DNA from 2 places in the Pantoea sp. X-Soil-YNGN-775 genome. Region 1 is predicted to be linked to the other one. Evidence: predicted binding sites of a transcription regulator. Region 1 holds the regulator's gene; the other holds the start of a gene.
The links. Region 1 encodes sigma-54, which starts transcription at its own class of promoters, with help from an activator protein. Its sites were predicted from a motif close to GTTGGCACANNTTTCGCTNT; they were not measured.
Positions count from the first base shown of each region.

Region 2: AC6I8I_RS17820 (gamma carbonic anhydrase family protein) is a predicted target of sigma-54. The motif match lies at 6,159-6,178, and genes of this name have one in related genera.

Region 1 is NZ_AP035945.1:415,247-429,726, reverse strand. Features, by position in the region: gene murA (UDP-N-acetylglucosamine 1-carboxyvinyltransferase) at 1-933, opposite strand, end outside; gene ibaG (BolA family iron metabolism protein IbaG) at 1,001-1,258, opposite strand; gene mlaB (lipid asymmetry maintenance protein MlaB) at 1,372-1,677, opposite strand; gene mlaC (phospholipid-binding protein MlaC) at 1,677-2,315, opposite strand; gene mlaD (outer membrane lipid asymmetry maintenance protein MlaD) at 2,332-2,877, opposite strand; gene mlaE (lipid asymmetry maintenance ABC transporter permease subunit MlaE) at 2,882-3,664, opposite strand; gene mlaF (phospholipid ABC transporter ATP-binding protein MlaF) at 3,669-4,484, opposite strand; gene AC6I8I_RS01895 (calcium/sodium antiporter) at 4,712-5,692, shown strand; gene kdsD (arabinose-5-phosphate isomerase KdsD) at 5,709-6,692, shown strand; gene kdsC (3-deoxy-manno-octulosonate-8-phosphatase KdsC) at 6,706-7,272, shown strand; gene lptC (LPS export ABC transporter periplasmic protein LptC) at 7,269-7,838, shown strand; gene lptA (lipopolysaccharide ABC transporter substrate-binding protein LptA) at 7,813-8,364, shown strand; gene lptB (LPS export ABC transporter ATP-binding protein) at 8,370-9,095, shown strand; gene rpoN (RNA polymerase factor sigma-54) at 9,144-10,577, shown strand; gene hpf (ribosome hibernation promoting factor) at 10,599-10,886, shown strand; gene ptsN (PTS IIA-like nitrogen regulatory protein PtsN) at 11,039-11,518, shown strand; gene rapZ (RNase adapter RapZ) at 11,566-12,420, shown strand; gene npr (PTS phosphocarrier protein NPr) at 12,417-12,689, shown strand; gene mtgA (monofunctional biosynthetic peptidoglycan transglycosylase) at 12,693-13,412, opposite strand; gene arcB (aerobic respiration two-component sensor histidine kinase ArcB) at 14,283-14,480, opposite strand, start outside.
Region 2 is NZ_AP035945.1:3,798,602-3,813,081, reverse strand. Features, by position in the region: gene fmt (methionyl-tRNA formyltransferase) at 1-927, opposite strand, end outside; gene def (peptide deformylase) at 948-1,460, opposite strand; gene dprA (DNA-protecting protein DprA) at 1,576-2,691, shown strand; gene smg (DUF494 family protein Smg) at 2,663-3,136, shown strand; gene AC6I8I_RS17840 (DNA topoisomerase family protein) at 3,161-3,706, shown strand; gene tsaC (L-threonylcarbamoyladenylate synthase type 1 TsaC) at 3,713-4,285, shown strand; gene aroE (shikimate dehydrogenase) at 4,289-5,107, shown strand; gene AC6I8I_RS17825 (DUF1488 family protein) at 5,104-5,361, shown strand; gene AC6I8I_RS17820 (gamma carbonic anhydrase family protein) at 5,328-5,882, opposite strand; rRNA gene AC6I8I_RS17815 (16S ribosomal RNA) at 6,374-7,915, shown strand; tRNA gene AC6I8I_RS17810 (tRNA-Ile) at 7,989-8,065, shown strand; tRNA gene AC6I8I_RS17805 (tRNA-Ala) at 8,212-8,287, shown strand; rRNA gene AC6I8I_RS17800 (23S ribosomal RNA) at 8,498-11,402, shown strand; rRNA gene rrf (5S ribosomal RNA) at 11,532-11,647, shown strand; tRNA gene AC6I8I_RS17790 (tRNA-Thr) at 11,662-11,737, shown strand; rRNA gene rrf (5S ribosomal RNA) at 11,771-11,886, shown strand; gene AC6I8I_RS17780 (amino acid ABC transporter ATP-binding protein) at 12,058-12,819, opposite strand; gene AC6I8I_RS17775 (amino acid ABC transporter permease) at 12,828-13,928, opposite strand; gene AC6I8I_RS17770 (amino acid ABC transporter permease) at 13,944-14,480, opposite strand, start outside.

The DNA.
Region 1 (14,480 bases):
CGTGAACTGCGCCTGCATATCGGTTGGGAACCCCGGATGCGGTGCGGTGCGGACGTTAACCGCTTTTGGCCGCTTGCCATGCATATCCAGGCTGATCCAGTCTTCACCGGTTTCGATATCCGCACCCGCGTCACGCAGTTTCGCCAGGACGGCATCCAGCGTATCGGGCTGCGTTTTATGACAGACCACTTTGCCACCTGAAATGGCGGCCGCTACCAGGAAGGTGCCGGTTTCAATACGGTCTGGCAGTACGCGATAAACCCCGCCACCCAGACGTTCAACGCCTTCGATGGTGATTTTATCGGTGCCTGCGCCGCTGATTTTTGCGCCGAGGGTGTTCAGGAAGTTGGCGGTATCGACAATTTCTGGCTCACGGGCGGCATTCTCAATCACCGTCGTGCCGGTCGCCAGCGTCGCGGCGCTCATGATGGTGACGGTCGCACCGACGCTGATTTTATCCATCACGATCAGCGCGCCTTTCAGACGGCCGTTGACGGACGCTTTAACGTAGCCTTCTTCCAGTTTGATCTCGGCACCCAGCTGCTCAAGGCCGGTAATATGCAGGTCGACCGGACGCGCGCCAATTGCGCAGCCACCCGGCAGGGAAACCTGTCCCTGACCAAAACGCGCCACCAGCGGACCCAGCGCCCAGATCGAGGCACGCATAGTTTTCACCAGGTCGTAAGGGGCACAGAATACGTCTACCGCGCTGGCATCGACATGCACAGAACCGTTGCGCTCCACCTTCGCACCCAGCTGGCTCAGCAGCTTCATGGTGGTATCGATGTCGCGCAGCTTCGGCACGTTCTGGATCTCGACCGGCTCTTCAGCCAGCAGGGCAGCAAACAGAATAGGCAGCGCGGCGTTCTTCGCCCCGGAAATGGTTACTTCACCACTTAAGCGGGTGGGGCCTTGCACACGAAATTTGTCCATTAACACGGCTCTCAATTAACTAGCTAAAGGTTGGACTCGCGCACCGCGAGTTCACCAGGCTGACGGATCAGAAACCGTTGAGTTTACGGTCACGCGCCCATTCAGCGGGAGTATAGGTTTTGATGGAGACAGCATGAATGCGGTTGTCCGCGATGAACTCCATCAGCGGCGCGTAAACAGCCTGCTGCTTCTTAACACGGCTCAGCTCACCAAACAGTTCGCCTACGGCGATAACCTGAAAGTGGCTGCCATCATTGCTCATCACATGCACTTCATCTAAAGGCAATGCTGCCATCAGCACGGCCTGAATTTCACTGTTTTCCATTGCGCTTAACTTCACCTGATAATAATAAGGGAGACATCTTAGAGGAAAGCGGCTGACTCTTAAATACGCAAAAGCCCCTGTGTAAAACAGGGGCTTAGCGTAACGACCGGAAATCAGGCGCTTTTATCCGCAGAAACAATAATCTGTTGCAGATTGTAAAGGGTAATCAGCGACTGCAGTTTGTCGCTGATGCCGGCAAACCGGGGCGTAATGCCCTGGGCTCGGGCGATTTCGCGCAGATGCACCAGCAGGGCCAGCCCGGAGGAGTCGACCCGCTCCAGCGCGGCGACATCAATAATATCAACATCTTTAATCAGCGTGTCGCGCTGCTGCCACAGGCTGAGCAGCGTATCGCGGTCCAGTTCGCCTTTCAGTAATAGCGTGCTGGCTTCACGCTGCCAGCTTAACGATTCGCGCATTATTGCTGTTTATCCAGCGTAATCGGCTGCGCTGCGGATGATTTCAGCTGCGCGGTCAGGCCATCAATGCCTTTGGTCCGTAACAGATCGCTCCACTCATTTTGCTTGGTGGTGATCATGCTGACGCCTTCGGCGATCATGTCATACGCCTGCCAGTTGCCGGTCTGACTGTTCTTGCGCCACTGGAAGTCGAGGCGAACCGGAGGACGGCCATTCGGGTCGATAATCGAAACGCGGATCGCGACAATTTTAGCGTCACCTAACGGCTGTTCAGGCTGAATCTGATAGGTCTGACCGTGATACAGCGCTAAGGCCTGGCCATAAGCCTGCGCCAGATAATCACCAAAGGCGCTGAAATAGGCTTCGCGCTGTGCCGGTGTAGAGTCGCGGTAGTAGCGGCCCAGCACCAGTGCGCCGGCATATTTAATCTGCACATATGGCAGCAGTTCCTGACGCACGATGTCACGCAGGTAGTTCGGGTCCTGCTTGATTTTCGGCTGCTCATTCTTAAGACGGGTGAAGGTCTTCTGCGCCGCTTCGTTCATCAGTTTGTAGGGATTGCTCTGGTCGGCCGCCGCATTGGCCGTCAGCGGCACCGCCACCACCAGCATGGCAATCATCAGTAAACGTTTAAACATAGTATACCCTCTTGTTTTAAGGTTGAGCCGGTTCCGCAGGCGCGGCATTTTCACTGCCCTGCGCATCCTTACTGTCATTATTCTGTTTGTTGTCGCCGCTCTTGTAGAGGAACTGACCAATCAGGTCTTCCAGTACCATCGCCGACTTGGTGTCACGTAGCGTGTCGCCATCTTTCAGCATCGACGAACCCAGTTCAGGATCGTCGAAGCCTAAATTGAGCGCCAGAAATTGTTCCCCCAGCAGTCCCTGCGTGCGGATCGCCAGCGAACTGGTGTCTGAAATTTTGTTGGCGTACTGATCGCTGATGTCCATGGTGACACGCGGCAGCAGCGTTTTCGGTTCCAGCTCAATATCGGTTACCCGGCCAATCACCACGCCGCCAATTTTTACCGGTGAGCTGGCTTTCAGGCCGCCGATGTTGTCAAAGGTCGCGTAGAGCTTCCACGTCGGCTCGGTGCCCATCGACTTTAAATCGGCAACGCGCAGCGCAAGAAACAGCGCGGCCAGTAACGCCATAATCATGAAAATGCCAACCCAGATTTCGCTTTTTTTGCTTTGCATTGCATCAATTCCCAAACATCAGTGCTGTCAGCACAAAATCCAATCCGAGCACCGCCAGTGACGCGTGCACCACGGTGCGCGTCGTCGCGCGACTGATCCCTTCAGAGGTTGGAATCGCATCATAGCCGTTAAACAGCGCTATCCACGTTACGGTGATAGCAAACACCGCGCTTTTAATCAGGCAGTTAACGACATCGGTACGAAAATCAACCGCATTCTGCATCGCCGACCAGAAGAAACCAGGATCGATTCCTTTCCAGCTCACGCCGACCAGCGCCCCACCGGCGATCCCTACCGCGGTGAAAATCAGCGTCAGCAGCGGCATGCTGATAAAACCGGCCCAGAAACGCGGCGACACCACCCGCCGTAACGGGTCAACCGCCATCATCTCCATACTGGAGAGCTGTTCGGTGGCTTTCATCAGGCCGATTTCGGCGGTCAGTGCGGACCCTGCCCGTCCGGCGAACAGCAGCGCGGTCACCACCGGCCCCAGTTCACGCAGCAACGACAGCGCCACCAGCATGCCAAGACTGGTTTCCGCGCCGTAAGTGGTTAAGACCAGGTAACCCTGAAGGCCGAGCACCATGCCGATAAACAGACCGGAAACCACGATGATCAGCAGCGACAGCACGCCGACGCTATACAGTTGTTTAATCAGTAGCGGCGTATGTCTGCGGAACGCTGGTTTGCCCACCAGCGCATGAAACAGCATTAACCCTGCGCGGCCAAAACTGGCGCACGTTTCAATTCCCTGACGTCCAAATGTCGCCAGCGCCTTCAACACCATCAGTTTAGTTACTCCCTGAGCCGGTTAAATCAGCGAGATAGTCGCCGGCAGGAAAACGGAATGGAACCGGACCATCCGCTTCTCCATCAATAAACTGGCGGACACGCGGATCGTTATTTTCTCGCAGTTCCGGCGTGGTGCCGTGTGCGATAATTTTCTGTCCGGCCACGATATAGGCGTAGTCCGCAATACTTAACACTTCCGGGACGTCGTGTGACACCACAATACAGGTCAGTCCCAGCGCGTGGTTAAGTTCATCAATCAGCTTAACCAGCACGCCCATGGTAATCGGGTCCTGTCCGACAAAAGGTTCGTCGAACATAATCAGTTCAGGCTCTAAGGCAATGGCACGCGCCAGCGCAACGCGTCGCGCCATACCGCCCGACAGCTCAGCTGGTTTCAGCTGAGCTGCGCCACGCAGACCGACCGCTTCCAGCTTCATTAACACCGTGCTGTGCAGTAACGGGGCCGGCAGGCGAGTGTGTTCACGCAGCGGCCAGGCGACATTTTCATACACCGTTAAATCGGTAAACAGCGCGCCTGACTGGAACAGCATGCTCATTTTTTTACGCGCCTCATACAACTTAGCGCGTGATAATGACGGGATGTTTTCGCCACGGAAAAAGATTTCGCCACGGGTCGGCTGAAGCTGACCCCCAATCAAGCGTAGCAGAGTGGTTTTACCGATCCCCGAAGGTCCCATTATCGCTGTCACTTTGCCTTTCGGTACGGTCAGCGAAATGTCATCGAAGATTTGGCGATCTCCGCGCGAAAAACTCACGCCACGAACCTCAACCAGATTCGTCTGCTGCTGGATCATTATTACCTCTTATAAGGATCGGGCGTAAACATGGGTTACGATGGTAGCCTGTTCGGTCCTGATTCACGATAGCTTTACAGAAACTTATCGCTAACATTTGGCGAAAACGGCCATTAAATTTACTTTTGCCTTTCAGACGGTCAAAATCAGCGCCTGTTATATCGCACAGAACCTGAAACCCGCCGGACAAGGCGTACCGGGCTGGGGTTTTTACGCAAGGATTTTTCATGTTCGTAGCTTCTGCACTGCTGATTATCGGTTTGCTTTTACTGGCTTATGGTGCCGATCGTCTGGTGTTTAGCGCCTCGATACTCTGTCGATCGTTTGGTATTCCGCCCTTGATCATTGGCATGACCGTCGTCAGCATCGGCACCTCGCTGCCAGAGATGATTCTCTCCTTCTCCGCCGCGCAGCATGGCCAGATGGATCTTGCTGTCGGTACCGCGCTGGGCTCGAATATTACCAACATTTTACTGATCCTGGGTGCCGCTGCGTTAATGCACCCACTCAGCGTACACTCTAATCTGATCCGTCGTGAACTCCCTTTAATGCTGCTGGTGACGCTGCTCAGCGGTTTTATGCTGTTTGATAACCAGCTTAGCCGACTGGATGGTATTGGGTTGATCGTCATCGCCGCGATCTATCTGATGGTGGTGATCCGCATTGCACGTAAAGCGGAACGCGATAACAACGACACCCTGACCCGTGAACAGCTGGCGGAATTACCGCGCGAAGAGAGCGGCAATACGGTGGCGTTTCTCTGGCTGGCGGTCGCCCTGATTATCCTGCCAATGTCGACCCGGATGGTGATCGATAATGCCACGGTGTTTGCCGACTATTTTGGCGTCAGTGAACTGGTGATGGGCCTGACGCTGATTGCGGTCGGGACCAGCCTGCCGGAGCTGGCGACGGTGATCGCTGGCGCGCTGAAAGGCGAAGATGATATCGCGATCGGTAACCTGATCGGTGCCAACATTTATAATATTGCTATCGTACTCGGCCTGCCGGCGCTGATGCATCCTGGCAGCATCGATTACCACGCGTTCGCCCGTGATTACTGGGTGATGCTGGGCGTCAGCGTACTGTTCGCCCTGCTCTGCCTGTTACGTCGCCGACGCGTTGGCCGTACGGCAGGCGCACTTTTACTCTGTGGTTTCTTCGTCTGGGTGACGCTGCTGTGGGTACAGCCAGCGTTTATGGACGGCTAACAAGGACAGACTGATCATGTCATATCAGCAACCGGCAGTTTTTGATTTCCAGCGCGCAGGCAAAGCGGTATTGCGCATCGAGCGCGAAGGTCTGGAGCAGCTCGATCAGTACATTAACGACGATTTCGCCCGCGCCTGCGCCCGGATTTATGCCTGCCAGGGTAAAGTGGTGGTGATGGGGATGGGCAAATCAGGCCACATCGGCAAAAAAATGGCGGCCACCTTTGCCAGCACCGGCACCCCCGCCTTTTTTGTTCATCCGGCGGAAGCCAGCCATGGCGATCTGGGCATGGTCAGCAACAATGATGTGGTAATTGCCATCTCCAACAGCGGCGAGTCGAATGAAATTCTCGCGCTGATTCCGGTGTTAAAGCGGCAGAATATCACCCTGATTTGCATGACCGGCCGGCCAGAAAGCGCAATGGCCCGGGCTGCCGATGTGCATCTGTGCGTCAGCGTCCCACAGGAAGCGTGCCCGCTCGGTCTGGCCCCGACCAGCAGCACCACCGCCACGCTGGTCATGGGCGATGCGCTGGCCGTTTCGCTGCTGGAGGCGCGCGGCTTCACCGCTGAAGACTTCGCGCTCTCCCATCCCGGTGGTGCGCTGGGGCGTAAACTGTTGCTGCACGTGGCCGATATCATGCACAGCGGCGATGAACTGCCGCACGTCACGCGTGATGCATCGCTGCGTGATGCGCTGCTGGAAATTACCCGCAAAAACCTCGGCTTGACGGTAATAGTCGACGATCTGATGAAGATTGAAGGCATCTTTACCGATGGTGACCTGCGCCGCATCTTCGATATGGGTATCGATTTCCAGCGCGCCACTATTGGTGAAGTGATGACGCCAGGCGGCATCCGCGTACGGCCAAACATGCTGGCGGTTGAAGCGCTCAACCTGATGCAAACCAAAAATATTACGTCGATCCTGGTCGCCGATGACGACCATCTGCTCGGTGTGGTACATATGCATGACATGCTGCGCGCTGGCGTAGTCTGAACAGGAAAAGACAATGCAACTGGCAACTCCCCCGATTGAAACCTGCTATGGCCCGGTCAGCGCCGGGGTAATGGACCGCGCCCGCCAGATTCGCCTGCTGATTTGCGACGTCGATGGCGTCATGTCCGACGGGGTGATCTACATGGGCAACAGTGGCGAAGAGCTGAAGGCGTTCAATGTGCGCGACGGCTACGGTATCCGCTGCCTGCTGACCTCAGATGTAGAAGTGGCTATTATTACCGGCCGTAATGCCCGCCTGATGGAAGATCGCTGTAAAACGCTCGGCATTCGTCATCTTTATCAGGGACAATCGGATAAGCTTTTGGCCTATGGCGAACTTCTGGATAAACTGTCTCTTTCCGATCACCAGGTCGCCTATATTGGCGACGACCTGATCGACTGGCCGGTGATGGCAAAAGTGGGGTTAAGCGTGGCGGTTGCGGATGCCCATCCGGTGCTGTTGCCGCGGGCGCACTACGTGACGCGCATTGCCGGCGGGCGCGGCGCGGTACGTGAAGTTTGCGACCTGATCTTAATGTCGCAGGATAAATTTGAGGATGCCAAAGGGCAATCAGTATGAGTAAAAGCAGGCGTTGGATGACGCTGATTCTGACCTTGATTGCACTGGTTTTAATCGGCTGGAATCTTACCAACCAGGATGAGGATACGCCGGTTGCCACCAATAATCAGGCACCGACCTATACCAGTGCGGATTCCCACACCGTGGTTTACAACCCGCAGGGTGCGCTGTCGTATAAACTGGTTTCCGATAAAGTGACCTACTTTTCGGATCAGGAACTGAGCTGGTTCGACAATCCGGTGATGACCACCTACGACGAAAATAAAGTGCCAACCTGGACACTCCGTGCGGACAAGGCAAAGCTCACCAAAGATCGTATGCTTTATCTGTATGGTCATGTTGAACTGAATACGCTGACGCAGGATTCCCAGCTTGACCGGGTCAAAACCGACAATGCGCAGGTTAACCTTGTCACTCAGGACGTTACCTCTGACGACCAGGTGACGCTGTATGGCCGCAGTTTTAACTCCACCGGCATGAAAATGCGCGGCAATTTACGGACAAAAAACGCCGAGTTAATCGAAAAGGTCAAAACTTCTTATGAAATTCAAAATGAACAAAAATAGCCTTAAGCTTTTACTCGCCAGCGTGCTGCTGGCGAGCAGCGTACCTGCGCTGGCCCTGACCGGTGACTCGGATAAGCCCGTCAATATTGACTCGCAGAACCAGGCGCTGGATCTGCAGGGCAATGTCGCGACCTTTACCGGCAACGTTATCGTCACTCAGGGTTCGATCAAAATCACCGCCGATAAAGTGGTGGTAACCCGTCCGGGCGGCGACAGCAAGAAAACCATCGTCGATGCGTACGGCAATCCTGCCACCTTTTACCAGATGCAGGACAGCGGCAAGCCGGTGCAGGGCCATGCGGCAAAACTGCACTATGAACTGGCTAACGACTTTGTTGAGCTGACCGGCAACGCCTTCATTGAGCAGCAGGACAGCAACATCAAGGGCGATCGCATTACCTATCTGGTGAAAGAGCAGAAAATGCAGGCGTACAGCCAGGGCCAGAATAAGCGCGTCACCACCGTGCTGGTGCCGTCGCAACTGCAGGATAAAGGTTCGTCCAACAGCGGAAAGAAGAGTAACTGATAGCTATGGCCACATTAATCGCAGAAAACCTGGCGAAGGCATATAAAGGCCGTCGCGTGGTAGAAGATGTCAGTCTGCAGGTAAAGTCCGGCGAGATTGTCGGCCTGCTGGGCCCCAACGGTGCCGGTAAAACCACCACCTTTTACATGGTGGTTGGCATTGTGCCGCGCGACGCTGGCCGCATTATTATTGATGATGAAGATATCAGTATCCTGCCGCTGCACGCCCGTGCGCGTCGCGGTATCGGCTATCTGCCGCAGGAGGCCTCAATTTTCCGTCGCCTCAGCGTCTACGATAACCTGATGGCAGTTCTGCAAATCCGTGACGACCTCACCGAAGAGCAGCGTCAGGATCGCGCCAACGAGCTGATGGAAGAGTTTCACATTGAGCACCTGCGCGACAGCATGGGTCAGGCGCTCTCCGGCGGTGAACGTCGCCGGGTCGAAATCGCCCGCGCGCTGGCGGCTAACCCCAAATTTATCCTGCTGGATGAACCGTTTGCGGGCGTTGACCCCATCTCGGTCATCGACATCAAGAAAATCATCGAACATTTGCGTGACAGCGGCCTTGGCGTGCTGATCACCGACCATAACGTGCGCGAAACCTTAGCGGTGTGCGAACGGGCGTATATTGTCAGTCAGGGCCACCTGATCGCGCACGGTACGCCGAATGAAATTCTGGCAGATGAGCAGGTTAAGCGGGTTTATTTGGGTGAAGAGTTCAGACTCTGATAAGGTGTCGTAAATACTGATGTTTACCTGGGAACTACCATCCTGTCTATGAAGCAAGGTTTGCAACTCAGGCTCAGCCAACAGCTGGCGATGACACCGCAGTTGCAGCAGGCGATTCGTCTGCTGCAACTCTCTACGCTTGAACTCCAGCAAGAGTTACAGCTGGCACTGGAAAGTAATCCGCTGCTTGAACAAACCGATCTGCATGATGAAATCGACTCTCGTGAGGCTCCCGAAGGCGAAGCGCTGGATACCCGTGAAGCGCTTGAGCAGAAAGAGATGCCTGACGAGCTGCCGCTGGACGCCACCTGGGATGAAATCTACACCGCTGGCACACCATCCGGTACCGGGACCGATTATCAGGATGATGAGTTACCGGTTTATCAGGGCGAAACAACCCAGTCGCTGCAGGATTACCTGATGTGGCAGGTTGAGCTGACGCCGTTTAGCGATACTGACCGCGCCATTGCCACCTCGATTGTTGATGCGATCGACGAAACCGGATACCTCACCGTTTCGCTTGACGAGATCCTCGACAGCATTGGCAACGATGAGCTTGAGGCCGATGAAGTGGAAGCGGTGCTGAAACGTATTCAGCGCTTTGATCCGATTGGCGTCGGTGCACGCGATCTGCGTGACTGTCTGCTGGTGCAGCTGTCGCAATATGCGCCCGAAACGCCGATGCTAACGGAAGCCCGGCTGATCGTCAGCGAACATCTGGACCTGCTGGCCAACCACGATTTTCGCAGCCTGATGCGGGTGACGCGCCTCAAAGAAGAGGTGCTGAAAGAGGCGATGACCTTAATTCAGTCGCTGGACCCGCGCCCGGGTCAGTCAATTAATACCGGCGAACCGGAATATGTGATTCCCGACGTACTGGTGCGTAAAGTCGGCAGCCGCTGGACGGTTGAGCTAAACGCTGACAGCGTTCCGCGCCTCAAGATCAATCAGCAGTATGCCGCCATGAGCGGGGCGACGCGTAACGACAGCGACAGCCAGTTCATTCGCAGCAATCTGCAGGAAGCGCGCTGGTTGATTAAAAGTCTGGAAAGCCGCAACGATACGCTGCTGAAAGTGACACGCTGTATTGTCGAGCAGCAGCAGGCTTTCTTTGAACAGGGCGAGGAGTTTATGCGGCCGATGGTGCTGGCCGATATCGCCCAGGCGGTTGAGATGCACGAATCGACCATTTCCCGCGTGACCACGCAAAAGTATCTGCACAGTCCGCGTGGTATTTTTGAACTGAAGTACTTTTTCTCCAGTCACGTGAATACCGAAGGTGGCGGCGAAGCCTCATCGACGGCCATCCGCGCGCTGGTGAAAAAATTAATCTCGGCGGAAAATCCAGCCAAACCCTTGAGCGACAGTAAACTTACCTCCATGTTATCTGATCAAGGGATCATGGTGGCACGTCGTACCGTCGCCAAATACCGCGAGTCTTTATCCATCCCGCCATCGAACCAGCGCAAACAGCTGGTTTGACAGAAATGAGAAGGAAGACCTATGCAGCTGAACCTTACCGGGCAAAATGTTGAAATCACCGCACCACTGCGCGATTTCGTCAGCGGTAAATTTGCCAAACTGGAACACTATTTCGAACATATCAATCAGGTTTATATTGTGCTGAAGGTGGAGAAGGTTACTCAGGTGGCTGACGCAACGCTGCACATAAACGGTGGCGAGCTGCACGCCACGTCCGAAGCGGAAGATATGTATGCGGCGATTGACGGGTTGATCGACAAGCTCACCCGTCAGCTGACCAAACACAAAGATAAACTGAAAAAACACTAACCTTCACGCTAGCTACGCGCGCCTGCCGCGCAGAGCCGACAGGATGGGGCGGATAATCCGCCCCGTTTTGTCATCTAAGCAAGCGCCATTTACCGCCAGCATCATGATACGCTGCGGGTAAATGGCCAGGTTAACTCGCAAGTGAAACGATAATGAACAACGATCTAACACTGGAATTGAGCACAGTGCTTTCGTCCGACTGCACCCGCAGCGGCGTACACTGCCAGAGCAAAAAACGCGCGCTGGAAATTATCAGCGAACTGGCCGCTAAGCAGCTCAACCTGCCGCACCAGACGCTTTTTGAAGCGATTCTCACCCGTGAACGCATGGGCAGTACCGGCATTGGCAATGGCATTGCCATTCCGCACGGTAAACTGGAAGAGGATACGCTACGTGCGGTCGGGGTGTTTATCAGCCTTGAACAGCCGATTGCGTTTGATGCCGTTGATAATCAGCCGGTCGATCTGTTGTTTGCTCTGCTGGTACCGGCTGACCAGTGCAAAACTCACCTGCACACCCTTTCACTGGTGGCGAAGCGTCTGGCGGATAAAACCGTCTGTCGTCGTCTGCGCGCCGCGCAAAGTGATGAAGAGCTCTATGCCATTATCACAGAAGGCCAGTCAGAGCAGTAAAGCGTCTTTACCGGCCACGTGCCGGTTTTAAAACGGGAGAGAAGGTCATGGTGCTGATGATCGTAAGCGGTCGGTCAGGCTCGGGAAAGTCAGTGGCGCTACGCGCACTGGAAGATATGGGTTTTTACTGCGTTGATAACCTGCCGGTGGTGCTGTTACCGGAGCTGGCGAACTCGCTGGCGGAACGTAACATCTCGGCAGCGGTGAGCATTGACGTACGCAACATGCCTGAATCCCCTGAGATTTTTGAAACCGCGCTGAATAACCTGCCCGACTCATTTTCGCCCCAGCTGCTGTTTCTTGATGCCGATCGAAATACCCTGATTCGCCGCTACAGCGATACCCGCCGTCTGCATCCGCTCTCCAGTAAAAACTTGTCGCTGGAAAGTGCCATTGATGAAGAGAGTGATTTGCTGGAGCCGCTGCGTTCGCGCGCCGATCTGATCATTGATACCTCAGAAATGTCGGTTCACGAGCTGGCTGAGATGCTGCGTACCCGGCTGCTGGGCAAGCGTGAACGTGAGCTGACAATGGTGTTTGAGTCGTTTGGCTTCAAGCACGGCATCCCGATTGATGCCGATTATGTGTTTGATGTGCGCTTCCTGCCGAATCCGCACTGGGATCCTAAGCTGCGTCCAATGACCGGCCTCGATCGCCCGGTAGCTGCCTTTCTCGATCGCCATACTGAAGTGCACAACTTCATCTACCAGACCCGCAGTTATCTGGAACTGTGGTTGCCGATGCTGGAAACCAACAACCGCAGTTATCTCACTGTCGCTATCGGCTGTACCGGCGGGAAACATCGTTCGGTTTACATTGCAGAGCAGCTGGCGGACTACTTCCGTTCACGCGGCAAGAATGTACAGTCACGCCACCGTACGTTGGAAAAGCGTAAATCATGACCGTTAAGCAAACTGTCGAAATCAAAAATAAACTGGGTATGCATGCCCGACCGGCAATGAAGCTGTTTGAACTGGTACAGAGCTTTGACGCCGAAGTGCTGCTGCGCAATGAAGCCGGCACCGAAGCCGAAGCCAGCAGCGTGATTGCGCTGTTGATGCTCGATTCAGCCCAGGGCGGCCACATTGAAATAGAAGCCAGCGGACCGGAAGAGATCCCGGCGCTGGCCGCGGTCATTGAGCTGTTTGAAGCGGGTTTTGACGAGGATTAATCCTTAGTCCAGCCGGTTACGCTGTAAAAATCCTTCCCCGCCCAGCTGGCGCATCTGACGCAGGATCCACTGCTGCCGCTGCCGTACATAGCCCGACGGCGCTGCGGCACGGAAGCGGATCGGATTAGGCAGCACCGCCGCCAGCAATGCTGCTTCAGCAGCCGTTAACCGGCTGGCTGGCTTGTGGAAATAGCGCTGTGACGCCGCCTCCACGCCAAACACCCCCGGCCCGAATTCGGCGATATTCAGATAGACGGTCAGAATACGTCGTTTGGTCCAGACCGTCTCAATGCCAACCGTCAGGCCCGCTTCCAGCCCTTTACGCACCCAGCTACGCCCATCCCACAAAAACAGGTTCTTTGCCGTCTGCTGCGACAGCGTGGATGCGCCACGCATCCGGCTATCGCTGTTATCCAGTACTGACTCGATCGCCGCGACGTCAAATCCCCAATGGGTCGGAAACTTTTGATCTTCTGAGGCAATCACCGCCAGTCCCATCCACGGCGAAATCTCATCGTGTCCGACCCAATCCGAATGGGCAACATAGCTGAAGTCACCGCGTAGCCAGGCACCCAGCTGACGCTCAACCATAACCGCGGAGAACGGCACCGGCAAAAATGAAAACAGTAAAATCCCTGCCAGCCAGATGCCCAGCCACGCCAGAATGATACGCACAGCAATCCGTTTAATACGTTGCCCGGTGCTTCCTTTATGCTTACTCATGCAATCTTCCCATACTTGTTTCAGGCGTTAATCAATTACCCGCGTAATCAATACGCAAAAAAATCCTGGATCGCCTTTATCGGTGAAAACGACGATGCAGTTTCCAGACAACAGGCATCCATTTTGCATTAAAAAGCGGCAACAGATCGAAATAGTTCAAGCACTTCCGTCAGAAAGGAATCGGTTCCATTCGCCGCCTCCGCTAATCTCCTTTCCAGATAAACATTTAATAATTTGCGCTAAGCATTAATTTTAATGATTTACGATACTTAACTATCTTGTTTTTCTGTCTTCGCTTTTTTTCACTAATTGGCTGAATCTGCGTTGATAACAGGTAAATTTTTTACCAGAATCTTGCTGCCATTCACCGCGCATTGCTTAAGATTTAGCCACCCATCGGGGTCTGACCTGATGGACCACAGCGTAAATCAGCGAAATCTTTTTTCCCTTTCCAAAACGTTTTGGATAAATCACGCCATTTCAGGCGGGTGATGAGCAATATCAGCGCGTTAGCAGCAACAGTGGCCCTGATTCACCTTCCGCTTCGCTTTAACACCTGACCGGGTCAGCAACCCGGCTCGCGCCGGGTTAAAAGCGCACAAAAAGTGGGATAACTGATTAAAATATCCGCAATACGACGCGGAAAATGATTCCTTACTTGACTGTGTTGCCAAATTAATGTTTTCTGTATTTAAACGCTGCTCAACATCACACATTTTAATGAATCTTTTAACAGGTCCAGATGAATTTGCTAAGGTGATGGCAGAGTTAACCAATACCACGCGGCTGCATTTATTACTCAAAGCATAGCAGCCGCTACTTTTTCCCTGGTGTTGGCGCAGTATTCGCGCACCCCGGCCTCGGCTGGGGTCATTTTTTTCTGGCCGACGACGCTTCCTGCTCCGCCACCCAGTCGCGCAATACCTGCACATCGTGTCGCCACTCATGCTTCAGCTCATCAATCCATTCAACCACGTTATCCCACCAGGCTGGCAGTTCCGGGCTCTGAATCTGTTTCGCCAGCAGCTGCAGATGCTGTAATCCTACCGATCCCGCCGCGCCTTTGAT
Region 2 (14,480 bases), 850 kb from region 1:
AGCTTCAAACCATTCCCGGCGCGAGTTGAGAAGATCCTGAGCCAACATCGGTTTTTTACCGGCGGGCTGCAACTGCAACAGATTAAGCACACCCTGAGCGGTAGCCACCTGGATGCCATACTTATCAGCTCGGATGATTTCACCGGGCTGATGATCGCTGTGGGGCAATACGCTGGCCTGCCAGACTTTAACCGGCTGGTCATCAACCGTGAAGAAGCTCATCGGCCAGGGGTTAAATGCCCGGATACAGCGTTCGAGCTGTTCGGCCGATAGCATCCAGTCCAGACGTGCCTCTTCTTTACTCAGCTTCTCAGCGTAATTAGCGAGTGAATTATCCTGCTTTTCGGGCACCGCCTGCTGGCTGGCGAGTAAGCTCAGCGTATCAAGCAAGCCCTGCGGCCCCAGCTGCGCCAGCTTGTCGTACAGTGTCGCGCTGGTATCCTGAGCGGTGATCGGGCAGGTCAGTTTATGCAGCATATCACCGGTATCTAAGCCCACATCCATCTGCATGATGGTGATACCGGTTTCGCTGTCACCCGCCCAGAGCGCACGCTGAATCGGCGCTGCGCCACGCCAGCGCGGCAGCAGGGAACCATGCACATTGATACAGCCGAGACGCGGCATATCGAGCACCGCTTTCGGTAAAATCAGCCCGTATGCCACCACAACCATCACATCGGCCTGTAAATCGGCGACCAGCTGCTGGTTCTCTTCAGGTCGCAGCGACTTAGGCTGATAAACCGGAATATCGTGTGCCAGCGCCAGCGTTTTAACCGGGCCGGGCGTTAACTTGTTACCGCGACCGGCGGGACGGTCGGGCTGGGTGAATACGCCAACTACCTGATGCTCAGAAGCAAGCAGCGCGTCAAGATGACGCGCTGCAAAGTCAGGTGTGCCGGCAAAGATAATTTTTAGCGGGGCAGACACGTTTATCCCTTCTTCGATGCTCAGGAAGCCTGCGCGTTCTGGCGCGCCAGCTTCTCTAACCTGGTTTTGATTCGCTGGCGTTTTAAAGGCGACAGGTAATCAATAAACAGCTTGCCCTCCAGATGATCGATCTCATGCTGGATGCAAATGGCCAGCAGATCGCTGGCTTCCAGTTCAAAACTGTTACCGTCACGATCCAGTGCGCGAACTTTTACCCGTTCCGCGCGCGGCACAAAAGCACGCTGTTCAGGGATAGAGAGACAACCCTCTTCGATACCTGTTTCGCCGCTTTTTTCCAGCAGTTCCGGGTTGATCAATACTAAACGCTCTTCACGACTCTCAGAAACATCGATAACGATGATGCGCTGGTGGATGTCCACCTGAGTAGCGGCCAGACCGATACCTTCTTCGGCGTACATGGTCTCGAACATATCATCAACGATACGCTGAACGTCCGCGTTAACCTCTTTGACGGGCGCTGCGATTTTGCGGAGGCGCTCGTCAGGGAAATGTAATACCTGCAAAACTGACATAAATATCCAGATCTGTATTCGGTTATGAAAAGATTACTACCTCATATTGTAGACTTTTTGAGGGCTGATTGACAGCATTCTGCGGCAGGAAGCCAGCGGGATCAGGGAGTCAGAAATGGACAAAATAGCGCGCTATGTACGGCTGGCTACGGTCAGTGGAATGACCGGCAGACGCTGGGTTGAAATGGCTACTCATCTGGACGCCGCAGGTGACAATCTTACGCTGGCCGGGCTGGATGCCGCGCAACGCCAGCAGTACCATGCGCTGCCCGAAAAGCGGGTGGATGAGGTCCGCAACTGGCTGGTAAGCAGCCACCATCATCATCTGATCACTGCCCTCGATACCGGTTATCCTGCCCTGTTAACAGAAACCGCACGTTTTCCTCCGGTGCTGTATATTCAGGGCGATCCTGGTGTACTAAATCATCCTCAGCTGGCCGTAGTAGGCAGCCGTAACGGGTCACACTCTGGCCGTTACTGGTGCGACTGGTTTACCCAGCAACTGGCGCTGAGCGGCCTCACCATTACCAGCGGGCTGGCACGCGGTATTGACGGTGTGGCGCATCAGGCTGCCCTCAACGTGGGAGGTAAAACGGTGGCGGTATTAGGCAGTGGCCTTCAGCACCTCTACCCGAAGAGTCATCTGCGTCTGGCCGGCGAGATTGTTGAGCAGGGCGGCGCGCTTATCTCAGAGTTTCCACTGACCACTATTCCCCATCCACACAACTTTCCGCGTCGTAATCGTATTATCAGCGGTTTAAGCCTGGGCGTGCTGGTGGTTGAAGCGTCGCTGAAGAGCGGTTCACTGGTAACTGCCCGTTATGCACTGGAACAGAACCGGAATGTCTACGCACTGCCTGGCGCATTAGGTAATCCGCTGAGTGAGGGCGTTAACTGGCTGATTCAACAGGGGGCGCTGCTGGTGGCTCATCCGAATAATATTTTGGAGGATCTGGCGAGTGCGCTGAACTGGTTACCGATTACACACTCAGACCAAATTTATTCTGATGTCAGTGACGTTGCTCCATTGCCATTTGCTGATGTGTTGGCTAACGTAGGTGATGATGTTACACCTGTTGACGTTGTCGCTGAACGTGCCGGCCAACCTGTGCCAGTTATCTCAGCTCAGTTGCTGGAACTGGAGTTAGCAGGATGGATCGCAGCTGTACCCGGCGGCTATGTCCGATTAAGGAGGGCATGCCATGTTCGACGTACTCATGTACTTGTTTGAGACATATATCCACAACGAAGCAGAAATGGGTGTTGATCAGGACAGATTGACAGATGACTTGACGGATGCCGGGTTTCATCGTGAAGATATTTACAGCGCGTTGAACTGGTTAGAAAGGTTGGCCGACTATCAGGAAGGGCTGGTTGCGCCAATTTTGCTGGCAAATGATCCGCTCTCTATGCGCATCTATACCGATGAAGAGAGCAACCGTTTAGATGCTGAAAGCCGTGGTTTCCTGCTTTTCCTGGAACAAATCCAGGTGCTGAGTCTGGAAACGCGCGAAATGGTTATCGAACGAGTCATGGCGCTTGATACCCCTGAGTTTGACTTAGAGGATCTCAAATGGGTGGTGCTGATGGTGTTGTTTAACATCCCTGGATGTGAAAACGCGTATCAGCAAATGGAAGAACTGCTATTCGACGTCAATGAAGGTATGCTGCATTAAATTTCCTTTCATGCATTCATCGTTATGAGTAAAGCTGCACTCTTCACCGTGCGTAAACAGGATCCCTGCCCCGCTTGCGGGGCAGAACTGGTTATACGCTCCGGCAAACACGGCCCGTTTTTGGGCTGCGCAAACTATCCTGCATGTGACTATATTCGGCCCCTGAAAAGCCAGGCGGACGGACACGTGGTCAAAGTGCTGGAAGGACACGCCTGCCCGGACTGCGGCGCGGATAAAGTATTACGTCAGGGGCGCTTTGGCATGTTTATCGGCTGCAGCCACTATCCGGAATGCGGCTATACCGAAACCATCGACAAACCGGATGAAACTACGCTGGCGTGTCCGCAATGTCAGCAAGGTAAATTAGTGCAGCGACGTTCACGCTACGGCAAAACGTTTCATTCCTGCGATCGTTATCCGGCTTGTCAGTTTGCGGTGAACCTGACGCCCGTGGCTGGCACCTGTCCCTATTGCCAGTTTCCACTATTAGTAGAAAAGAAGACGGCGCAGGGCGTTAAACGCTTTTGTGCCAGTAAGAGTTGTGGCAAAGCCATCGCTGAAGAGAACTAAGACATTATGGATAATCATCATCTCGCCGGCTCACTTGAGCATTGTGTGAATCAACTGAACCGTCAGGCGGTTATTGCCTATCCGACTGAAGCGGTGTTTGGGCTGGGTTGCGATCCTGACAGCGAGTCTGCCGTTATGGCATTGCTGGCGCTGAAACAGCGTCCGGTCGAAAAGGGGCTGATCCTTATTGCTGCGGATTATTCGCAGCTCGAACCCTATATTTCCGATCGCGAACTTTCGGTGATTCAGCGTGAACGGATGTTCGCCAGTTGGCCGGGCCCGGTGACCTTTGTGGTGCCAGTTCCACCGCAGACGCCACGCTGGTTAACCGGACAGTTCGATTCGCTGGCTATTCGCGTCAGCGATCATCCCGATGTGCAGGCGCTTTGCCGCTCGTTTGGTAAACCGCTGGTTTCAACCAGTGCCAATCTTTCGGGCCAGCCTCCATGCCGCACGGTCGAAGAGGTGAAGCGTCAGTTTGGCGATGAGTTCCCGGTCTTATCGGGCAAAACGGGTGGACGGCAGAACCCCTCAGAAATCCGCGATGTCATCAGCGGCGAACTTATACGTCAAGGCTAACTCATGGACCAATTCGCCGTTTTCGGTAATCCCATCAACCACAGCAAGTCGCCGTTAATTCATCAGGCTTTTGCAGAACAGACCGGGATAGAGCATCGTTATGGTCGGATCTGCGCGCCGGTAGAGGGATTTCCGCAGGCGCTGACCGCATTTTTTGAACAGGGAGGGCAAGGTGCGAATGTCACTCTTCCTTTCAAACAGCAGGCGTGGGAGCTTGCCGATCAGCTCAGCGAGCGTGCTGCCCGTTCGGGTGCGGTAAATACCGTGAAGAAACTCAGCGATGGTCAGATCTTTGGTGATAACACCGATGGCATTGGCCTGTTGAGTGATCTTCAGCGGCTGGCGATGATCAAACCCGGTGATAAAGTGTTGCTGGTGGGGGCAGGCGGCGCAGCTCGCGGTGTGATCCTGCCGCTGCTGTCAGCCGGGGCCACAATTACGATCGTCAACCGTACCTTTACCCGGGCCGAAGAGCTGGCAGACCTGTTCCGGCAAAACGGCGCAATTTATGCTTGTGGCTTTGAGCAGCTGGCAGACAAATCCTTTGATCTGGTGATCAATGCAACATCAAGCGGCGTAGACGGCAAAACGCCGCCTCTGCCTGTGACACTTATTCATGCTGATTTGCGCTGTTATGACATGTTCTACCAACGCGGGCTGACGCCTTTCCTGCAGTGGTGCCAGGCGCAGGGCGCACGCTATCTGGCGGATGGATTGGGGATGCTGGTGGGCCAGGCAGCACATGCCTTTCATCTATGGCACGGCGTGATGCCAGAAATTACCCCGGTGATTGCGCAGCTGAAGCAGGCCATGCGGTCATGAATCAGGCAATCCAGTTTCCCGATGATGAGCACTATGACGCAGCACGTCAGGCCATCTGTTTTCCGGTGCTGGTAAACGGCATGCGGCTGACCTGTGCCATCGGCATCGGGCCATTAAAATCCCGCTTTGGTGAGGGAGAAGCGATGATGCTGTTTCAGCACCATCGCTGGGATCTGGAAGAGGAAGCCGAAGCGGCTATCCGTCAGGACGAGGTCGATAATCAGGGCTGGGTCTGGTTATCTGCGCCAGGGTAATCATTTTTCCAGCTGACATAGTTGCTGGCCGAGTAGCGTAACCCTTCTTTTTCCTGCTCGTTAAGCGGACGGACCTGCCTGACCGGACTGCCGAGGTATAGGTAGCCGCTCTCCAGTCGTTTACCCGGCGGCACCAGGCTTCCGGCACCAATCATCACCTCTTCTTCTACTATTACCCCATCCAGCAGGATTGACCCCATGCCGATCAGTACACGATCGCCAATAGTGCAGCCGTGCAGCATCGCTTTATGTCCTACCGTGACCTCCTGACCAATAATAAGCGGAAAGCCTTGCGGGTTTGACGCCGACTTATGCGTGACATGCAGCACGCTGCCATCCTGAATATTGCTACGGGCGCCAATGCGAACCTGGTTCACGTCGCCGCGAATCACGACCAGTGGCCAGATACTGACGTCATCTTCCATAATGACGTCACCGACGACGACACTACTTGGATCGACCATAACGCGCTGGCCGGTTTGCGGGAAAAGATCTTTATACGGGCGAAGGGCGGAAGTCATCATGTTCTCCTTTATGCTGAATTGATGGCAGCCTGATGTGATTTCAGGCAGCTGACAAGCCTATTCTGGCTCGGATCGCTGGCGATCTCACCAATCTGGATCATTTATAACCATTCAGAAAAAAGATCCAAAAAAAGGGTTGTGCTCTGAAGCGGGATCCCTATAATGCGCCTCCATCGACACGGAACAACGGCTTACCGGCCGCCGGGTTGAAAGGCACAGGAGACTGCGCCGCCGGAGAAAAACTTCTGAAAAAGAAGTTGACTCTGAGGGAGGAAAGCGTAATATACGCCACCTCGCGACAGACGGTTAACCCGCTGCTCGCACTGCTCTTTAACAATTTATCAGACAATCTGTGTGGGCACTCGCAGGATTGATATCAGCGTCTCCGGACGTAAAAAATATCAAGTCTCACGAGTGAACACATAATGAAATTCATTATGACGTTTTACAGATGAGCACCGCTTAACTTGTTTAAGCAAATCAAACTTAAATTGAAGAGTTTGATCATGGCTCAGATTGAACGCTGGCGGCAGGCCTAACACATGCAAGTCGGACGGTAGCACAGAGGAGCTTGCTCCTTGGGTGACGAGTGGCGGACGGGTGAGTAATGTCTGGGGATCTGCCCGATAGAGGGGGATAACCACTGGAAACGGTGGCTAATACCGCATAACGTCGCAAGACCAAAGAGGGGGACCTTCGGGCCTCTCACTATCGGATGAACCCAGATGGGATTAGCTAGTAGGCGGGGTAATGGCCCACCTAGGCGACGATCCCTAGCTGGTCTGAGAGGATGACCAGCCACACTGGAACTGAGACACGGTCCAGACTCCTACGGGAGGCAGCAGTGGGGAATATTGCACAATGGGCGCAAGCCTGATGCAGCCATGCCGCGTGTATGAAGAAGGCCTTCGGGTTGTAAAGTACTTTCAGCGGGGAGGAAGGCGATGTGGTTAATAACCGCGTCGATTGACGTTACCCGCAGAAGAAGCACCGGCTAACTCCGTGCCAGCAGCCGCGGTAATACGGAGGGTGCAAGCGTTAATCGGAATTACTGGGCGTAAAGCGCACGCAGGCGGTCTGTTAAGTCAGATGTGAAATCCCCGGGCTTAACCTGGGAACTGCATTTGAAACTGGCAGGCTTGAGTCTCGTAGAGGGGGGTAGAATTCCAGGTGTAGCGGTGAAATGCGTAGAGATCTGGAGGAATACCGGTGGCGAAGGCGGCCCCCTGGACGAAGACTGACGCTCAGGTGCGAAAGCGTGGGGAGCAAACAGGATTAGATACCCTGGTAGTCCACGCCGTAAACGATGTCGACTTGGAGGTTGTTCCCTTGAGGAGTGGCTTCCGGAGCTAACGCGTTAAGTCGACCGCCTGGGGAGTACGGCCGCAAGGTTAAAACTCAAATGAATTGACGGGGGCCCGCACAAGCGGTGGAGCATGTGGTTTAATTCGATGCAACGCGAAGAACCTTACCTACTCTTGACATCCAGCGAACTTTCCAGAGATGGATTGGTGCCTTCGGGAACGCTGAGACAGGTGCTGCATGGCTGTCGTCAGCTCGTGTTGTGAAATGTTGGGTTAAGTCCCGCAACGAGCGCAACCCTTATCCTTTGTTGCCAGCGATTCGGTCGGGAACTCAAAGGAGACTGCCGGTGATAAACCGGAGGAAGGTGGGGATGACGTCAAGTCATCATGGCCCTTACGAGTAGGGCTACACACGTGCTACAATGGCGCATACAAAGAGAAGCGACCTCGCGAGAGCAAGCGGACCTCACAAAGTGCGTCGTAGTCCGGATCGGAGTCTGCAACTCGACTCCGTGAAGTCGGAATCGCTAGTAATCGTGGATCAGAATGCCACGGTGAATACGTTCCCGGGCCTTGTACACACCGCCCGTCACACCATGGGAGTGGGTTGCAAAAGAAGTAGGTAGCTTAACCTTCGGGAGGGCGCTTACCACTTTGTGATTCATGACTGGGGTGAAGTCGTAACAAGGTAACCGTAGGGGAACCTGCGGTTGGATCACCTCCTTACCTGAAGATACCTTCCCGCGAAGTGCTCACACAGATTGTCTGATAAAAAGTAACGAGCAGAAAAAACCTCTACAGGCTTGTAGCTCAGGTGGTTAGAGCGCACCCCTGATAAGGGTGAGGTCGGTGGTTCAAGTCCACTCAGGCCTACCAAATTTCTTCTCATGCTGCGTTATGCGCGCGGTCGTTTACCTGAGTAAACGTCCCTTACGCATGCCTTGCCTGAAAAGAAATTGCATCCTTAACGCAAGGATGTTTACTCGGTTGAGTGGTAGTAGTGGTCTCTGCAGTAACTGTATGGGGCTATAGCTCAGCTGGGAGAGCGCCTGCCTTGCACGCAGGAGGTCAGCGGTTCGATCCCGCTTAGCTCCACCATACCGTTTTACTGTTTTTTCTGAAAAATACTTCAGAGCGTACCGGCAACGGTGTGCTGCGAAGTATTATGCTCTTTAACAATCCGGAACAAGCTGAAAATTGAAACGACATGTCGTTTTCATTCTCCGTAATAAGAATGAAAGCCACGACATGTTCGAGTCTCTCAAATGCTTGCAGCACGCAGCGTTGAAAAACGCCTGTGGGTTGTGAGGTTAAGCGACTAAGCGTACACGGTGGATGCCCTGGCAGTCAGAGGCGATGAAGGACGTGCTAATCTGCGTAAAGCGACGGTAAGGTGATATGAACCGCTACAGCCGTCGATGTCCGAATGGGGAAACCCGGTGCACTCAGTGCATCATTGCAGCATGAATACATAGTGCTGCAAGGCGAACCGGGGGAACTGAAACATCTAAGTACCCCGAGGAAAAGAAATCAACCGAGATTCCCCCAGTAGCGGCGAGCGAACGGGGAGCAGCCCAGAGCCTGAATCAGCTTGTGTGTTAGTGGAAGCGTCTGGAAAGTCGCAGGGTACAGGGTGATACTCCCGTACACAAAAACACACAGGCTGTGAGCTCGATGAGTAAGGCGGGACACGTGGTATCCTGTCTGAATATGGGGGGACCATCCTCCAAGGCTAAATACTCCTGACTGACCGATAGTGAACCAGTACCGTGAGGGAAAGGCGAAAAGAACCCCGGCGAGGGGAGTGAAACAGAACCTGAAACCGTGTACGTACAAGCAGTGGGAGCCTCTTTATGGGGTGACTGCGTACCTTTTGTATAATGGGTCAGCGACTTATATTCTGTAGCAAGGTTAACCGTATAGGGGAGCCGCAGGGAAACCGAGTCTTAACTGGGCGTTAAGTTGCAGGGTATAGACCCGAAACCCGGTGATCTAGCCATGGGCAGGTTGAAGGTTGGGTAACACTAACTGGAGGACCGAACCGACTAATGTTGAAAAATTAGCGGATGACCTGTGGCTGGGGGTGAAAGGCCAATCAAACCGGGAGATAGCTGGTTCTCCCCGAAAGCTATTTAGGTAGCGCCTCGTGAACTCATCTTCGGGGGTAGAGCACTGTTTCGGCTAGGGGGCCATCCCGGCTTACCAACCCGATGCAAACTGCGAATACCGAAGAATGTTATCACGGGAGACACACGGCGGGTGCTAACGTCCGTCGTGAAGAGGGAAACAACCCAGACCGCCAGCTAAGGTCCCAAAGTCATGGTTAAGTGGGAAACGATGTGGGAAGGCACAGACAGCCAGGATGTTGGCTTAGAAGCAGCCATCATTTAAAGAAAGCGTAATAGCTCACTGGTCGAGTCGGCCTGCGCGGAAGATGTAACGGGGCTAAACCATGCACCGAAGCTGCGGCAGCGACACTTATGTGTTGTTGGGTAGGGGAGCGTTCTGTAAGCCGTCGAAGGTGGCCTGTGAGGGCTGCTGGAGGTATCAGAAGTGCGAATGCTGACATAAGTAACGATAAAGCGGGTGAAAAGCCCGCTCGCCGGAAGACCAAGGGTTCCTGTTCAACGTTAATCGGAGCAGGGTGAGTCGACCCCTAAGGCGAGGCCGAAAGGCGTAGTCGATGGGAAACAGGTTAATATTCCTGTACTTGGTGTTACTGCGAAGGGGGGACGGAGAAGGCTATATCAGCCGGGCGACGGTTGTCCCGGTTTAAGCGTGTAGGTGTGTGTTCCAGGCAAATCCGGTTCACTTTACACTGAGGCGTGACGACGAGGCACTACGGTGCTGAAGTGATAAATGCCCTGCTTCCAGGAAAAGCCTCTAAGCATCAGGTAACACAAAATCGTACCCCAAACCGACACAGGTGGTCAGGTAGAGAATACCAAGGCGCTTGAGAGAACTCGGGTGAAGGAACTAGGCAAAATGGTGCCGTAACTTCGGGAGAAGGCACGCTGGCGCGTAGGTGGAGGGACTTGCTCCCCGAGCCGAAGCCAGTCGAAGATACCAGCTGGCTGCAACTGTTTATTAAAAACACAGCACTGTGCAAACACGAAAGTGGACGTATACGGTGTGACGCCTGCCCGGTGCCGGAAGGTTAATTGATGGGGTTATCCGCAAGGAGAAGCTCTTGATCGAAGCCCCGGTAAACGGCGGCCGTAACTATAACGGTCCTAAGGTAGCGAAATTCCTTGTCGGGTAAGTTCCGACCTGCACGAATGGCGTAATGATGGCCAGGCTGTCTCCACCCGAGACTCAGTGAAATTGAACTCGCTGTGAAGATGCAGTGTACCCGCGGCAAGACGGAAAGACCCCGTGAACCTTTACTACAGCTTGACACTGAACATTGAGCCTTGATGTGTAGGATAGGTGGGAGGCTTTGAAGCGCGGACGCCAGTCCGCGTGGAGCCAACCTTGAAATACCACCCTTTAATGTTTGATGTTCTAACGTGGCCCCGTGATCCGGGGTGCGGACAGTGTCTGGTGGGTAGTTTGACTGGGGCGGTCTCCTCCTAAAGCGTAACGGAGGAGCACGAAGGTCAGCTAATCACGGTCGGACATCGTGAGGTTAGTGCAATGGCATAAGCTGGCTTGACTGCGAGAGTGACGGCTCGAGCAGGTGCGAAAGCAGGTCATAGTGATCCGGTGGTTCTGAATGGAAGGGCCATCGCTCAACGGATAAAAGGTACTCCGGGGATAACAGGCTGATACCGCCCAAGAGTTCATATCGACGGCGGTGTTTGGCACCTCGATGTCGGCTCATCACATCCTGGGGCTGAAGTAGGTCCCAAGGGTACGGCTGTTCGCCGTTTAAAGTGGTACGCGAGCTGGGTTTAGAACGTCGTGAGACAGTTCGGTCCCTATCTGCCGTGGGCGCTGGAGAATTGAGGGGGGTTGCTCCTAGTACGAGAGGACCGGAGTGAACGCACCACTGGTGTTCGGGTTGTCATGCCAATGGCATTGCCCGGTAGCTAAGTGCGGAAAAGATAAGTGCTGAAAGCATCTAAGCACGAAACTTGCCCCGAGATGAGTTCTCCCTGACCCTTTAAGGGTCCTGAAGGGACGTTGAAGACGACGACGTTGATAGGCCGGGTGTGTAAGCGCAGCGATGCGTTGAGCTAACCGGTACTAATGACCCGTGAGGCTTAACCTTACAACGCCAGAGGCGTTTTTGAGGGACAGATTTTCAGCTTGTGACGGATAAAAATTAGCGGGAACGAAGGATTCTGCGGCATGGCGCACGGTCATGACGCAAAAGATTCGTTCCGTGCACCAAGATTTGCCTGGCGGCTGTAGCGCGGTGGTCCCACCTGACCCCATGCCGAACTCAGAAGTGAAACGCCGTAGCGCCGATGGTAGTGTGGGGTCTCCCCATGCGAGAGTAGGGAACTGCCAGGCATCAAATTTAGTGTGCTGATATGGCTCAGTTGGTAGAGCGCACCCTTGGTAAGGGTGAGGTCCCCAGTTCGACTCTGGGTATCAGCACCAGTTAAGACATGAGTTCGGTAAATAAAGAATTTGCCTGGCGGCTGTAGCGCGGTGGTCCCACCTGACCCCATGCCGAACTCAGAAGTGAAACGCCGTAGCGCCGATGGTAGTGTGGGGTCTCCCCATGCGAGAGTAGGGAACTGCCAGGCATCAAATAAGAGAGAGCCCTTCGCGTATGCGAAGGGCTTTTTTCGTTGTGGCAGCCGTCAGAATCCCTCCTCTTTATTCGCTGCAAACCACCGCATTCAACAGCCGCAGCCTGTTTTGTCGGCAATAAAAAACCCGGCACCAGGCCGGGTGATAAGAGATTACACGCTACATCAGTGAATCACCTGCGACAGAAAAGCACGGGTGCGTTCTGATTTAGGATGAGCAAAGAACTCCTGTGGTGGCGCTACTTCAACGATCTCCCCCCGATCCATAAAGATCACCCGGTCGGCAACGGTGCGGGCAAAGCCCATTTCATGAGTAACGCACAGCATCGTCATACCATCTTCAGCCAGGCCGATCATGGTATCCAGCACTTCCTTCACCATCTCAGGATCGAGCGCTGACGTCGGCTCATCGAACAGCATAATTTTCGGCTTCATGCAGAGCGATCGTGCGATGGCTACACGCTGCTGCTGGCCGCCGGAGAGCTGGCCCGGAAACTTGTGCGCATGCTCGGCAATACGCACCCGCTGCAGATAGTGCATCGCCAGCTCATCGGCCTCTTTCTTTGGGATCTTTCTGACCCAGGAAGGCGCCAGCGTACAGTTCTGTAACACGGTCAGATGCGGAAACAGATTAAAGTGCTGGAAGACCATTCCCACTTCGGTACGGACCCGCTCAATGTTGCGCACATCATCATTCAGATGAATACCATCGACGACAATGCGTCCCTGCTGATGCTCTTCAAGATGATTTATGCAGCGAATGGTGGTCGATTTACCGGAGCCCGATGGGCCACACAGCACGATGCGCTCGCGGGGTTTAACCTGCAGGTTGATGTCTTTCAGTACGTGAAACTGTCCGTACCATTTATTCACGTTCTCAAGCGAAATCATCAACGCGTCGGAAGAGTGTGTCATAGAGTGTGTCATGTAAAACCTCAGTGCGATTTACGCCCGGTGTGAAAGCGCTTTTCCAGATACTGGCTGTAGCGCGACATGCTAAAACAGAAAATCCAATAGACCAGTGCGGCAAAGACATAGCCTTCGGTCGACATGCCCAGCCACGTCGGATCGACGGTAGCCTGCTGGACGCTGCTGAACAGATCAAACAGGCCGATGATGATGACCAGGCTGGTATCTTTAAATAGCGCAATAATGGTATTCACCAGACCCGGAATGGTCATCTTGAGAGCCTGCGGCAGAATCACCAGCATCTGTGTTTTCCAGTAACCCAGCGCCAGAGACTCGGCGGCCTCATACTGACCTTTCGGCAACGCCTGCAAACCGCCACGCACCACTTCAGCAACATAGGCGGACTGGAATAAAATCACCCCAACCAGCGCACGTACCAGTTTATCGATGGTGGTGCCTTCAGCCATAAACAGCGGCAGCATCACCGATGACATAAACAGCACGGTGATCAGGGGAACGCCGCGCCAGAACTCGATGAAGATAATCGACAGCGTACGCACCACCGGCATCTTTGAACGACGTCCCAGTGCCAGCAAAATCCCCAGCGGCAGGGCGCCGGCAATCCCGACCGAAGCGATAATCAGTGTCAGGGTTAAACCGCCCCACTGCCGGGTTTCGACCCGCTCGAGTCCCAGATAGCCGCCATACAGCAGCAGCCAGACAATCACCGGATAAACCACCACCCAGAGTGCGATGTAGCGCCCACGAGACGGCAGGCTTTTGATAAACATCGGAACGATCGACAGCAGCCCAATCACCAGCGCCAGGTTGATTCGCCAGCGCAGTTCATGCGGATAGAGTCCATACATGAACTGACCGAAGCGGGCGTGAATAAACACCCAACAGGCACCTTCTTTGGTGCAGTCGGCACGGGTGGTACCGAACCAGTTAGCCTGAAAAATCAGCCAGTTCAGCGCAGGCGGGATCACGTGCCAGATGACCCAGATGCAAAACAGCGTCAGCAGGGAGTTAAACCAGCTGGAGAATAAATTCTTACGCGCCCAACGCCAGGCGCGACTCGCCAGATTCGTCGGGACCGGGGGCGTTTCATGTGTTGTAACAGACATAGTCATCCCGTTCTCTTAACGCTCAACCAGCGCGATTTTGCGGTTGTATAGGTTCATTAACAGTGAAATCAGCAGGCTGATAATCAGATAAACGCCCATGGTGATAGCAATGGTTTCAATCGCCTGTCCGGTCTGATTGAGTACCGATCCGGCAAACAGCGACACCATATCGGGATAGCCGATGGCGGCAGCCAGTGAGGAGTTTTTCACAATGTTCAGATACTGGCTGGTCAGCGGAGGAATAATCACACGCATCGCCTGCGGAATAATCACCTGCCGCAGGGTCACTGGATTAGGCAGACCCAGCGAACGTGCCGCCTCATGCTGCCCGTACGGCACGGACTGGATCCCTGAGCGAATCACCTCAGCAATAAACGATGAGGTGTAGATCGACAAGGCGAGGGTCAGCGCTGCCAGCTCAGGGATCATCACCGAGCCTCCACGGAAGTTAAAACCGCGTAGCTGTGGCACATCCCAGTGGGTCGCTGCGCCAAAACCAAGGTGCGCAATCAGCGGGAACAGAATCAGCATCGCGATAGCCGCCGGCCACGA